One region of the Thermorhabdus hydrogeniformans genome, then DNA from elsewhere that is predicted to be linked to it. Evidence: a T-box and tRNA genes for the amino acid it is inferred to sense, from the RefSeq annotation. Region 1 holds a T-box; the other holds one or more tRNA genes.
The links. The T-box of region 1 lies ahead of ileS (isoleucine--tRNA ligase). A T-box ahead of a tRNA ligase gene usually reads a tRNA of that ligase, here a tRNA-Ile.
Positions count from the first base shown of each region.

Region 2: it encodes a tRNA-Ile, which carries the amino acid that the T-box ahead of ileS (isoleucine--tRNA ligase) is inferred to sense. The anticodon was not compared.

Region 1 is NZ_JBJYKD010000014.1:22,936-29,102, reverse strand. Features, by position in the region: gene ACKX14_RS08595 (nitroreductase family protein) at 1-135, opposite strand, end outside; gene ileS (isoleucine--tRNA ligase) at 147-3,284, opposite strand; T-box leader at 3,349-3,663, opposite strand; gene tyrS (tyrosine--tRNA ligase) at 3,857-5,086, opposite strand; gene ACKX14_RS08580 (hypothetical protein) at 5,528-5,749, opposite strand; gene murQ (N-acetylmuramic acid 6-phosphate etherase) at 5,900-6,167, opposite strand, start outside.
Region 2 is NZ_JBJYKD010000002.1:14,063-20,229, forward strand. Features, by position in the region: gene ACKX14_RS00990 (M42 family metallopeptidase) at 1-736, opposite strand, end outside; gene ACKX14_RS00995 (M42 family metallopeptidase) at 727-1,776, opposite strand; tRNA gene ACKX14_RS01000 (tRNA-Ile) at 1,943-2,019, shown strand; tRNA gene ACKX14_RS01005 (tRNA-Thr) at 2,025-2,100, shown strand; tRNA gene ACKX14_RS01010 (tRNA-Tyr) at 2,117-2,202, shown strand; tRNA gene ACKX14_RS01015 (tRNA-Lys) at 2,212-2,287, shown strand; gene ACKX14_RS01020 (CheR family methyltransferase) at 2,479-3,264, opposite strand; gene speD (adenosylmethionine decarboxylase) at 3,599-3,973, opposite strand; gene fni (type 2 isopentenyl-diphosphate Delta-isomerase) at 4,097-5,140, opposite strand; gene ACKX14_RS01035 (bifunctional 4-hydroxy-3-methylbut-2-enyl diphosphate reductase/30S ribosomal protein S1) at 5,180-6,167, opposite strand, start outside.

The DNA of each region.
Region 1 (6,167 bases):
CGGCTGGACGTTGTTGGCGCTTGGAGCCAGCCTCCCGCAGTCGATAATGTCCTCAAGGATTTCCTTCGGTATGGGCTTTGGGAGGTATTCCCTTATGCTCCGGCGCTCCTTTAAGACCCTGATTACCTCATTCATACTATCACCCCTTAAGCTTTTTTGACTCCAATATTGACCCTGTGGTCATTGATGTTCCACATTCTGGAAAAGCTCCCCTCCGGTGGGGTTGCCTTCTCTACCAAAAGGGCCAGGGTATCGGTCATTATTTCCCGCCCGTGTTTTTCCATCACCTCATCTATTGTCTCATCGCCTGTATAATAAAGGTATATCTTGTCCTCTACTTCAAATCCGGCTTCTTTCCTCATGTTCTGGATCTTGCTGGTCATTTCCCTGGCTATGCCCTCCAGCATCAGATCATGGGTGATGGTGGTATCCAGCACCACATAGTAACCACCTTCGCCCTCGGCGCAGAAGCCTTCCTTATCCTGGGCGCGGATATCTAGTTCGTTCTGGGCGATGATTATCTTTTCACCGTTTACGTCGAGGATTACTTCCCCTTTTTCCCGGGCTTCGTTGATAAGCTTTGTGGCCGGAGCCGCCGAAACGGCCCGGGCTATGGAAGACATCAGTTTGCCGTATTTGGGGCCCAGGAGGTCGAATCGGGGTTTTACGGTGTAGGTGAAATATTCCTCCGCCACATGGATATATTCGATTTCTTTTATGTTGAGCTCTTCCTTTATTATATCCGAAAGGTCTGAAAGTAAAACTTCGTCTCCCGGGTTCCTCAGCTGTACCATCATTTTCTTTAGCGGCTGGCGGTTTTTGATCTTGGCCTTGTTCCTGGCGGCCCGGCCCAGTTCTACGATCTTTCTTGCCAGCACCATCTTGTGTTCCAGGGTTTCGTCGATAAGCTGCTCTTTCACCTCGGGGTAATCGCAAAGGTGCACGCTTACGGGCGCCTCGGGATAAGGCCCGCGCACGAGGTTCTGATAGAGCTCTTCGGTGATAAAGGGTACAAAGGGAGCCGCCATCTTTATAAATGCCACCAGAGCCTCATACAGAGTGAGGTAAGCGCCTATTTTGTCGTCGTCCATCTCCGACTTCCAGAAGCGCTCCCTCGAGCGACGCACATACCAGTTGCTCAGGTCGTCCACCAGCTCCTCCAGGGTCCTGGCGGCGCCGGTGATGTCCAGGTTGTCCAGGTCCCTTCTAACCTTTTTGTTGACGCTGTTTATCCTGGACAAAAGCCACCGGTCCATTTCCGTCCGCCGCTGCGGCGGCAGGGAATATTTTTTCGGGTCAAAGCCGTCGATATTGGCATACAGCACGAAGAAAGAATAAACGTTCCAGAGGGTGCCCAGGAATCTCCTCTGGGCTTCGCTCACAGCCTCCTGGTAAAAACGGCTGGGGCTCCAGGGAGGGCTTGCCACGTACAGGTACCAGCGCATGGCGTCGGCTCCCTGCTCATTCAACACCTTCCACGGGTCGAGCACATTGCCCTTGTGCTTGCTCATCTTCTGGCCGAATTCGTCCAGAACGTGCCCCATGACCAGCACATTCTTGTAAGGCGACCGGTCAAAAAGCAGTGTGGAAATCACCAGAAGGCTGTAAAACCATCCCCTGGTCTGGTCTATGGCTTCCGCGATGAAATCGGCGGGGAAGTGCTTTCTGAAGTATTCCTCGTTCTCAAAGGGATAGTGGTGCTGGGCAAAGGGCATGGAGCCTGAATCAAACCAGCAGTCTATAACCTCCGGCACGCGCTTCATATCGCCACCGCACCCGGGGCACTTCAGCACCACTTCGTCCACATAGGGCTTGTGCAGTTCTATATCGCCTACGGGATTTTTGCTCATCTCCTTGAGCTCTTTCAGGCTTCCCACCGCGTGCTCGCGCCCGCATTCCTGACAAATCCAGATGTTCAGCGGGGTCCCCCAGTAGCGCTCGCGGCTCAGGCACCAGTCAATCACGTTTTCAAGGAAGTTCCCGAAGCGCCCATCCCTGATATGCTCAGGGCGCCATCCAATCTCTTTATTAATCTCAAGAAGTCTATCCCGGATGGCCGTTGTCTTTATGAACCAGCTGCTGCGGCCGTAGTAAAGAAGCGGTGTGTCGCAGCGCCAGCAGAACGGGTAGCTGTGCAGGTATTTCTGTGATTTATACAGAAGGCCCCTCTGCTTCAAGTCCTTGATAATGCCCCTGTCGGCGTCTTTCACAAACATGCCCGCCCACGGCTCCACCTCGCTGGTAAACCTGCCCTGGGCATCAACCGGCTGCAGCACCGGTAACCCGTATTTCTGCCCAACCCGGGAATCGTCCTCTCCGAACGCCGGAGCGGTGTGGACTATGCCGGTGCCTTCGTCTAGGGTTACGAAATCGGCGGTCACCACATAAAAAGCCCTGTCTTTTTCCTTTTCAAAGAAGGGAAATACAGGCTTATATTTCATACCAGCCAGTTTTTCGCCGGGGAAGCTTTCAAGAACGGTGTATTCCCCATCCAGGACCTGCAGCCTGCCCTCGGCCAGGATGAGTTTTTCGCCGTTGTTCTCTACCTTGACGTAGTTGTAATCGGCTTTTACCGCCAGGGCCACGTTGGACGGCAGTGTCCATGGAGTGGTAGTCCATGCCAGCAGGTAGGTATTTTCTTCACCGACCACCGGGAATTTTACAAATACCGACGGGTCTTCCACCTCTTCGTAGCCCTGGGCCACCTCGTGGCTGGAAAGGGACGTGCCGCAGCGGGGGCAGTAGGGCACCACTTTGTGACCTTTGTATAAAAGGCCTTTTTCCCATATCTTCTTCAGCGCCCACCATACCGATTCGATGTAGGTGTTGTGGTAGGTGACGTAGGGATGATCCATGTCAATCCAGAAGCCCACCCGCTCCGTCATTTTGCGCCATTCCTGCTCGTAGGTAAAGACGCTGTTCTTGCACTTTTTGATAAAATCCTCCACACCGTACTCTTCTATCTGCGGCTTGCCGCTGATGCCCAGCTGTTTTTCAACTTCCAGTTCCACCGGCAACCCGTGGGTGTCCCACCCGGCTTTCCTGTCCACCTTGTAGCCCAGCATTGTCTTGTAGCGGGGTATCAGGTCCTTTACCACCCTTGTCAGCACATGGCCGGCGTGAGGCATGCCGTTGGCCGTCGGGGGGCCCTCGTAAAAGACGTAATCCGGGGCGTCTTTCCTGTTCTCAATGCTCTTTTCAAATATTTTTTCTCTTTTCCAGAAATCCAGAATGTTCTCTTCAATGGGAACAAAGTTCATTGTTGGCTCTACCTTTTTAAACATTGCATACCTCCTGAACAAGTCAAAAATCTACTCCGGACATCCGACAAATAAAAAACCCCGCCCCCAAAGGGGCGAGATTTCTCCCGCGTTACCACCCTAATAGACCGGAAGCCTTCCAGCAGCCTATATCGGTGAGGGGAAGAAAGACCTCAAACAAATATGTCCCCTTCCCAAAAAAATGCTGCGCCCGATAAAGCCCTGACAAAAAAGGCTCCGCATCTACTCATTTTGATAACGGCTCCTGCCGTCGGCACCTACTCCTTCCGTTTGGGCACCGCACTCCGGGGCGATCTTCAGATGCCGTTTGCCGCCGGGCTTCCACCCTCCCCGGCTCGCTGCCGGCCTCCCGGCAACCTACTGTCCCCGTCATCGCTTTTGAAAAATATCTTAATTATAATTATAATATACTCGGGATTATAATATGCTCTGTTAATTAATATTATCGTATTTTGTATTCATTGTCAATGCGAGTCACTTACATTGCAATAACCAGGCATTCTGCGATTACGTTCGGGATAACCGCCTAGTTGTCTATGCAATGTTTTTTGTTTAGGTCGTAATTCATGACAATTTTATTGCAGTCTCACCAGGTGGTACACCTTTTTCCCCTTCCTTATTATAAGTTTTTTATCGTCGTCAAAATCCCGCTCAGATATCTTGAGGTCAATATCATCCACGCGCGCGTCCTTTACGTAAATGCCCCCCTGTTGAATTAGTCTCCTGCCCTCGCTTTTCGAAGATGTTAAGCCGGTCATCATCAAAAGTTCCAGTATCCCTATTCCCTCACCAAGTTCCTGTAAGGTTATGGTGGTGGAAGGAACCGAAGACAGGTCGGAACCGTCGTAGAAAAGGGCCCTTGCCGACGCTTCGGCTTTTTTGGCTTCCTCTTCACCGTGAATCATTTTTGTAAGCGCGAAAGCCAGGATTTCCTTTGCCCTGTTTATTTCGGCGCCCTCCAGCGAACCCAAACGCCTCACTTCTTCCATGGGCAGGAAGGTTAGAAGGGACAGGCATTTTTCCACATCCCTGTCGTCAACGTTTCTCCAGTACTGGTAAAAATCATAGGGGGATGTCTTTTCAGGATCAAGCCAGATGGCCCCGGCTTCGGTTTTGCCCATTTTTTTGCCTTCGCTGGTGGTCAGGAGGGTAAGTGTGAGTCCGTATACTGTGACGCCTTCCACCTTCCTCACCAGTTCAACGCCGCCTATGATATTTGACCACTGATCATTGCCGCCCATCTGCAGCCTGCACCCGTATTTCCGGTAAAGCTGCAGGAAATCGTATGACTGCATGAGCATATAATTGAATTCAAGGAAAGTCAGCCCCGTCTCCATGCGCTGCCTGTAGCATTCGGCGGTTAACATCCTGTTGACGCTAAAATGCCTGCCGATTTCGCGCAAAAAGGTAACATAGTTTAATTTTAAAAGCCAGTCGGCATTGTTTACCATAAATGCTTTACCGTCGGAAAAGTCGATGAGCTTTTCAAACTGTTTTTTAAATCTTTCAGCGTTGCTTTGAATCTGCTCCTGAGTCAGCATCCTGCGCATTTCAGTCCTCCCGGAGGGGTCTCCTACCATGGCGGTCCCTCCACCCAGTAGGACAATGGGTATATGACCGGCTTTCTGCATGTGGGCCATGGCAATCATCTGGAGAAGATGACCCGCGTGCAGGCTGTCGGCGGTGGGGTCAAATCCGATATAAAAAACTACCCTTTCTCTGCCCAGGAGGTCTCTGATTTCTTCTTCATGGGTGGCCTGTTCTATAAATCCTCTTTCTTTCAATATGTCGTATACATTTTTCATGCCTCGCGCCTCCTCTTCTGTCTTGCGTATCCAGATATGATTATGGATTAAAGATAGGCTAAAAATAAAAGCCCCCGGTCTTTTAAGGACGGGGGGGCCCGTGGTACCACCTTAATTCGCATCACACGATGCCTCTGGGCCGCTTAACGGGCGGCAACCGCCAGATATGCGGCAACTCCTGAGTGTAATTCGCCTCCCCTGGTGCTGCGGCCCTTACACCGGCCGGACCGCTCTCTTTGTTGTAACCCCGGGCAGCTACTCGCTCATTCATCGCTTACATTTTGCATTTATTATATACTACCATAAATCTCTGTATTATGGCAAGAGACCTTATAAGGGGGCTTTTAACCCCCTTATATTACAGTTTTTCTTTCCCTAAATCTTTCATTATTTCATCGACAGTATTAACCGCATCCTCGGCCAAATCCACAGCCTCCGACGCTATTTTCCTATTGTATACCTTTGAGTGGATACTATCCGGCAGGCCGTTTGGGATATCTTGTAGGAATATAATAGCCGTCTAGTATAGACCACTTTCCACACTTTTCTCCACCCGAAGAGCAGTATTTTTTCCGTCCCAAGTTGCTTTAACTCTGCTGTAATTCTTTCCAGTTCACTCTCAAGCAAAGTTTTATATTCTTTTTCTGCCGATCTTATGTCCATGCGCCTTTCATCCCAAATCATGGAAATAGTTGATTTCCTAATAACATATTCGCAGTTTTTTGTAAATAAAAGCTGTTAGTGGTATAATGCCGGCAAAATGACAAGGAGCTTCAACATTTTTGTATCTTTTAATATTTCATTCCTGTGCTTCTAGGGCTTTTTCGAATTGACACCCCTATTACACTCAAACTTCCTTGTCTTTTCAAGTTCCTGCAAAGCCTTTCTTATATGGCCCCGACTATGTTCCAGCAGTATTGCGGCATCGGTCTTATTAAGGTCTGTAAGCAAAATAATAATGGCAAGTTTTACGTTGTAACCTGTCTCATTTAGCGTCTTTTCTATCAGCTCCTCCGGCGCATTGGTCACTGTTTTTACTATTCTTTTTGCCCGCTCCATGAGCTTCATATTATTCGCCTGG
Region 2 (6,167 bases), on a different contig from region 1:
TCAGGGCGGGGCCTTTGCCGACGGTGGTGCAGTAACCTTCTTCTTTGGTGTCCGGCACGTCGGACGCGAAAGTACCTTCCACCACTATGGCCATATCCGGGTTTACGGCATAGGCGGCCACGGCAGAACCCCTTAAACCTATCTCCTCCTGTACGGTAAAAGCTCCCGTTATGCATATATCATACCGCTTTTTTAAAACCTCACAAATGACGTAACATCCTACCCTGTCATCCAGGGCTTTCGCCTTGATATGATTTTCGCCGAATTCCTCAAATTCCGTATCAAAAGCGGCAAAATCCCCTATTTTAACTTTTTTTTCGGCATCTTCTCTGTCCCTGGCGCCGATGTCGATATAGAGGTTTTTTGATTTTAACGCTACTTCCCTTTCTTTTGGCTCCTGGAGGTGAATGGCTTTTGCGCCTATTACACCTCTTATCCTGTGAGGTCCGACTATAACCGATTTTGACACCAGCACCCTGTCATCAATACCGCCAACGGTGTTGAATTTTAACCATCCGTTTTTGTCAATGGACTTGATCATTAGACCCACTTCGTCCATATGCGCCGAGAGCATTATTTTGGGGCTGGATATTTTGCCGTTTTTTTCAACAAATAAATTTCCCAGGGCATCGGTCCTGATATTCCCGAGACCCCTCATCTCTCGCTTCAATATGTTTCGAACCTCGTCTTCGGCGCCCGAGACCCCAAAAGCCTCTGAAAGTTCTTTTAATAACATGCCAACCCCCCCACGAAATTATCATCGATAGAAGAAATGAACAGCGCCAGCAGCCTGCCCGCCATTTTAATGTCATCCAGGGCGAGAGTTTCCACGGTGGTATGCATATACCGAAGGGGAATTGACACAAGAGCCGTGGGAATCCCTTCTCTTGTAATTTGCATAGCCCAGGCGTCAGTCCCCGTTGAAGATGGCTCCGGGTCTATCTGATACGGAATTTTGTAGTCATCAGCCAGTTCCTTCAGTCTGTGAAAAAGCTTTGGATGGATATTGGGGCCGAGAGCCAGAACGGGACCTCTGCCGAGTTTTTGAGTCTCTTCCTCAGGTACATCCGGCATGTTTGCGTGGCACACGTCTATGGCCACCCCTATATGAGGGTATATGCTGAAACTGCTGACTATCGCCCCCCTCAAGCCTACCTCTTCCTGCACGGTGGCCACGGCGTATACATCCGCACTGAAACTTAGTCGATTTAACTCTTGCAAAACCACAATAATCGCTGCTATTCCGGCCCGGTCGTCCAGGGCGCTGGAAGAAAAAGTGTCGTTGAGCAATTCCAGCGGTTTTCGCTTAAGTGTTATAAAATCTCCCACTCTCACCAGTTTTTTGACCTCATCTGCCGGAAGGCCCGTATCTATGAACATGTCTTCCGATTTAATAGACTTTTTTCTCTCTTCCGGTTCCTGAATATGCGGAGGTTTGTTGCCGATTATGCCTTTTATCTCTTGTCTGCCGTGAATAACAACCTCCTGGGCCGGCAATATCCTCTGATCTACGCCTCCGACAAAAGCAAACCTAATAAAGCCTTTGTCGTCGATCTGCTTAACCATGAGGCCTATTTCGTCCATATGTGCCGCAAGCATCACCTTAAATTCGCCTTTTAAACCTTTTTTTAGCCCTATCACATTGCCAAGCCTGTCCTCTTCTACCCGGTCGCAGTAAATGCGGAAAATATCCTTAACGGTTTGATTTAGCCGGAATTCGCCGCCCGAAGGCGCTGCGGGTTCCAAGACTTTTTTCAGTGTTTCGGTCAACCTCAAGTTAATCCCCCTTTCCTTTAATTGTATATTTCTACACGTTAACAAAGTTTCCTTCAATCTCTAAAATTATATTTCCCTCTAGAGGTTAAAATATTTTCGGAAAAAATTTTTTAGAAGCGTGGACTTGACGAAAAATCCTTTTTATTATATACTAATAATTGCGTTCGGGCCCATAGCTCAATTGGTTAGAGCAACCGGCTCATAACCGGTTGGTTCTAGGTTCGAGTCCTAGTGGGCCCACCAGTTTTGCCGACGTAGCTCAATTGGCAGAGCAGCTGACTTGTAATCAGCAGGTTGCGGGTTCGAGTCCCATCGTCGGCTCCAGGCATCAAAAAATTGTGGAGAGATTCCCGAGCTGGCCAAAGGGGGCAGACTGTAAATCTGCTGGCGATGCCTTCGGTGGTTCGAATCCACCTCTCTCCACCATATATATGTGGGCCATTAGCTCAGCTGGTAGAGCACCTGACTCTTAATCAGGGTGTCGTGGGTTCGAAGCCTACATGGCCCACCATAGAATTTTGAAGGCTTTCAAGCCTTTTTATTATTTCCGTTTTTCGGGTTTGCTCCAATTTTGATTACAGTTGGTTTATTTTGCAATCAAAAAACCGCTTTTTTAAAGAGCGGTTTTTTGATTTTGTAACACCATGACGCCGGCCGACATAACAGAGTACTCCTTAGCCAACTTAACCCCCCCTTTTCACTTTAATCCGATCCGCTTTTTTGTTTCTGATAGAAAAAGTTTTTTATGCTCGTAAACCCGTATTTTTGTGGCATTATAATTTGTTCAGTACTTCCGACAAATAAAATTCCACTGTCGGTTAAAGCGTTATAAAATTTTTTATATAACTTATCCTTGGCATCTTCGGTAAAATATATCATTACATTCCTGCATAAAATCAAATCACATTGAGACGGAAATTCGTCTTCAAGCAGGTTCAAATGCTTAAAATCGACTTCTTTCTTAATTTCATCCTTAATGGCAAAAATTTCGCCATTTTTTGTAAAATACTTTTTCATCATTTCTTCCGGTACATTCGTCAGGCTTTTTCGAACGTATTCCCCTCTTTTCGCATGCTCCAAAGCTCTGTCATCTATGTCTGTAGCCAGAATGTATACTCTATCCATCACACCCATCTTCTCGGCCAATAGTGCCAGAGAATAGGGTTCTTCCCCGGCAGCGCAAGCTGAGCTCCATATTTTCACCTTTTTTTTTCTGGATATTATGTTTGGCAGGATATATTGTTCAAGAACCTGCCACTGTGAGGGATTTCGGAAAAATTCCGATACGTTTATGGTTATATACTCTAGAAATTCCCTTAAATGTTTTTGACTTTCTTTTAAAAGCTTAAGGTACGCAACGTAATCGTCAAGGCCGTTTCTCTTAATCAGGGATTCGATCCGTCTTCTCATCTGTTTTTCCTTATAATAATTGAGGTCAATATTCGTCAGCTTTTTAATCTGAATTGTAAATTCCGCATAGCCCTCCAAATAAAAAAACCCCCTCTACTTATTCAGAGCTATCCTATTAAGGATAATTATAACATAATATAAAAATGATTCCACTGGAAATACTCAGACCACCAGAGGGAGGCGGCAACGAAACCCGCGGCACGGAGGAAAAATAAAAAAATCCATGATACACGTACTTTTGTGTATCATGGGGGCTAAATGTAAAGGGGGTCTTCACTATTTTAATATAACCAGATTAAAACTTTTTATGCAGTAAAAATAGAAAAATGCGCGACTTTCAGTTCACGCATTTTTCCCGCTAAACGTATTCATACGCAACGGATTTTTTAAAACTCAAAAAAATCCCCTTCCTTTAAAAGTTAACTACCTTCACGGGTTTTTCAAAAATACCTCTCTTGACTTCAGAAGCTGTCATATGCTTGGCATTAAACCTCTCGGATATATAATTGCACGCGTCCCATGGGTTGACCCTTTCGCCGCAGGTAAACACGTCGACGGCTGCATATCCCAGTTCGGGCCAGGTATGGATGGCAAGGTGAGATTCTGAAATTACCACCACCCCGCTTACACCCTGGGGACTGAATTTATGAAATGCAACCTCTCGAACTTCCGCGCCGGCTTCCAGTGCTGCTTTGACAAGAATTTCTTCAATCAATTCCCTGTCGTTTAAGACATTTGGATCACAATCATAAATTTCAGCCAGTATATGACGGCCCAAAGCTTTCATTTCTCCATCAATACCCCCTCATTTTGAAATTCAATCAAATTAAATTGTAGCAGATTATCGCAGTTTGTCAATAGATTATAGAAAAAACATTGATTTTTAGTTAAGGACATTCTTTTCTCTTGATTAAATGATAATACCTCTCTGTTTTAACCAATTATATGTTTTTCCTTCGATTATTACCGGCCGCTGACTTAATTCTTTTAAATTCCTTGCTCCGGCCATGGCCATGGCATATTTAATCTCCCTTTTAATTTGCGATATATGTTCCTTTAACGCCGCAGGCCCTTCTTTTAATAGTTTATATAAAAACGTTCCAGCGTAAGCCACCGCCTTGGCACCCAAAGCCAGAGACTTTGCCGCATCCAGGCCGGTCCTGAGTCCCCCAGACGAAATGACGTCGGCTTTACTCCCCACCCTTTTGATAACCTCTACTAGACATACGGGGGTAGGAATTCCCCAGTTTTCAAGTTCTTTTACTGCAAAATTTTTATTTCTCCTGTTTTCAATGGCTATAAAATTGGTGCCGCCAGCCCCGGCTACATCGATAATTCTCACGCCGATGTCCACCAGTTTTTGAGCCTCCTCTCCTGCTATCCCGAAGCCCACTTCTTTCACAATCACAGGCACGCTGATATGATTTATTATATTCTTTATGTTTTCCAGCGTGCCCTTAAAATTTTTCCGTCCCTCTCGCATGATGATTTCCTGGGGGCTGTTTAAATGAATCTGCAAGCCGTCGGCTTTTATCATTTCTACAGCCTTGACGGCATCTTCCACCGATGCGTCGGAACCGATGTTTGCGAAAATTATTCCTTCGGGATAAACTTCCCGCACAATTTTAAAGCTCCTTCGGCTTTCTGCATCGTCAACGGCTATCTTTTGCGAACCCACCGCCATGGCCAAATTATGCTTCTTTGCAATTTTGGCCAGTTCCCGATTAATGACTTCTGCTCCGCAAAAACCTCCGGTAATGGCGTTGATTATAATGGGGTTGTCGAGTTTTATTCCCTGTAAATCCGTGGATATGTCGATTTCATCCAAATCGACTTCTGTCAAACAATTGTGTACAATTGTGATATCGCTGAAATAGTTTCGCTTTAATCTTCTTTCCAGCAATAAACTGAATTTAATGTGATCCATTTTTCTTCTTTTTCTCAAAAGGTTCATGGCAGCTCTCCCCATTAAAAAATAGGGGGTATGCGCCCCCTATTTTTCTTGCTTTTTGTCAAAAACGTCTCCCACCATTTCTCCTATGGTGATGCCGTTTTCCTTTGGCACCTCGTAAACGTCGGGCTCCTCTTCCTTTTCGTTCAGGGCCTCTTTTATGCTAAGGCTCATCTTCCTGTCTTTGGAATTGATGTCCATTATTTTTACTCTTACAGTATCCCCCACCTTGAGCTTATCCGCCGGCGTGGGTATACGTTCTCTTGAGATTTGAGAGATATGCACCAGGCCTTCAATTCCAGGTTCCACTTCCACAAAAGCGCCAAAGTTTACGAGATTGACCACCTTGCCTTCAACAACAGAGCCCACTTTGTATCTTTCATCCACATTATCCCATGGGTCGGGCATAACCTGCTTTAATCCCAGAGAAATTCTCCCGCGTTCCCTGTCGACCTTTAAAACCTTCACCTCGACTTCCTGGTTTTCCTTTAAGACCTCTGAGGGGTGTTTTATTTTCTGCCACGACAAATCGGAGATGTGAATCAAGCCGTCGACACCGCCGATGTCGACAAAAGCTCCGAAATTGGTCAGCCTCCTGACTACACCTTTTATGACCTGACCTTCTTGTATAGTGGCCCAAGTTTTTTCCTTTTGTTTCTCTTTTTCTTCTTCGAGAACCAGTTTATGAGAGAGAACAACCCTGTTTCTGTTTTTTTCTATTTCTAAAATTTTCAATTTTAATTTTTTGCCAACATAAATGTTCAAATCGGGAACATACCTTATATCGGCATGGGATGCCGGGATAAAGCCTCTGATGCCATTTATATTGGCCAGAAGTCCGCCTTTAACGGCTTCGGTAACTATCACTTCGATGTCTTCTTTATTGTCGAAAGCCTTCTCTATGCTCTTCCATGCTTCCACGGCATCGGCTCTTTTTTTAGATAAGATGAGGTTTCCCTCTTTATCTTCCATTTTTAAAATATATACTTTTATTTTATCTCCCACTTTCACTATTTCGCCGGGAGATTCA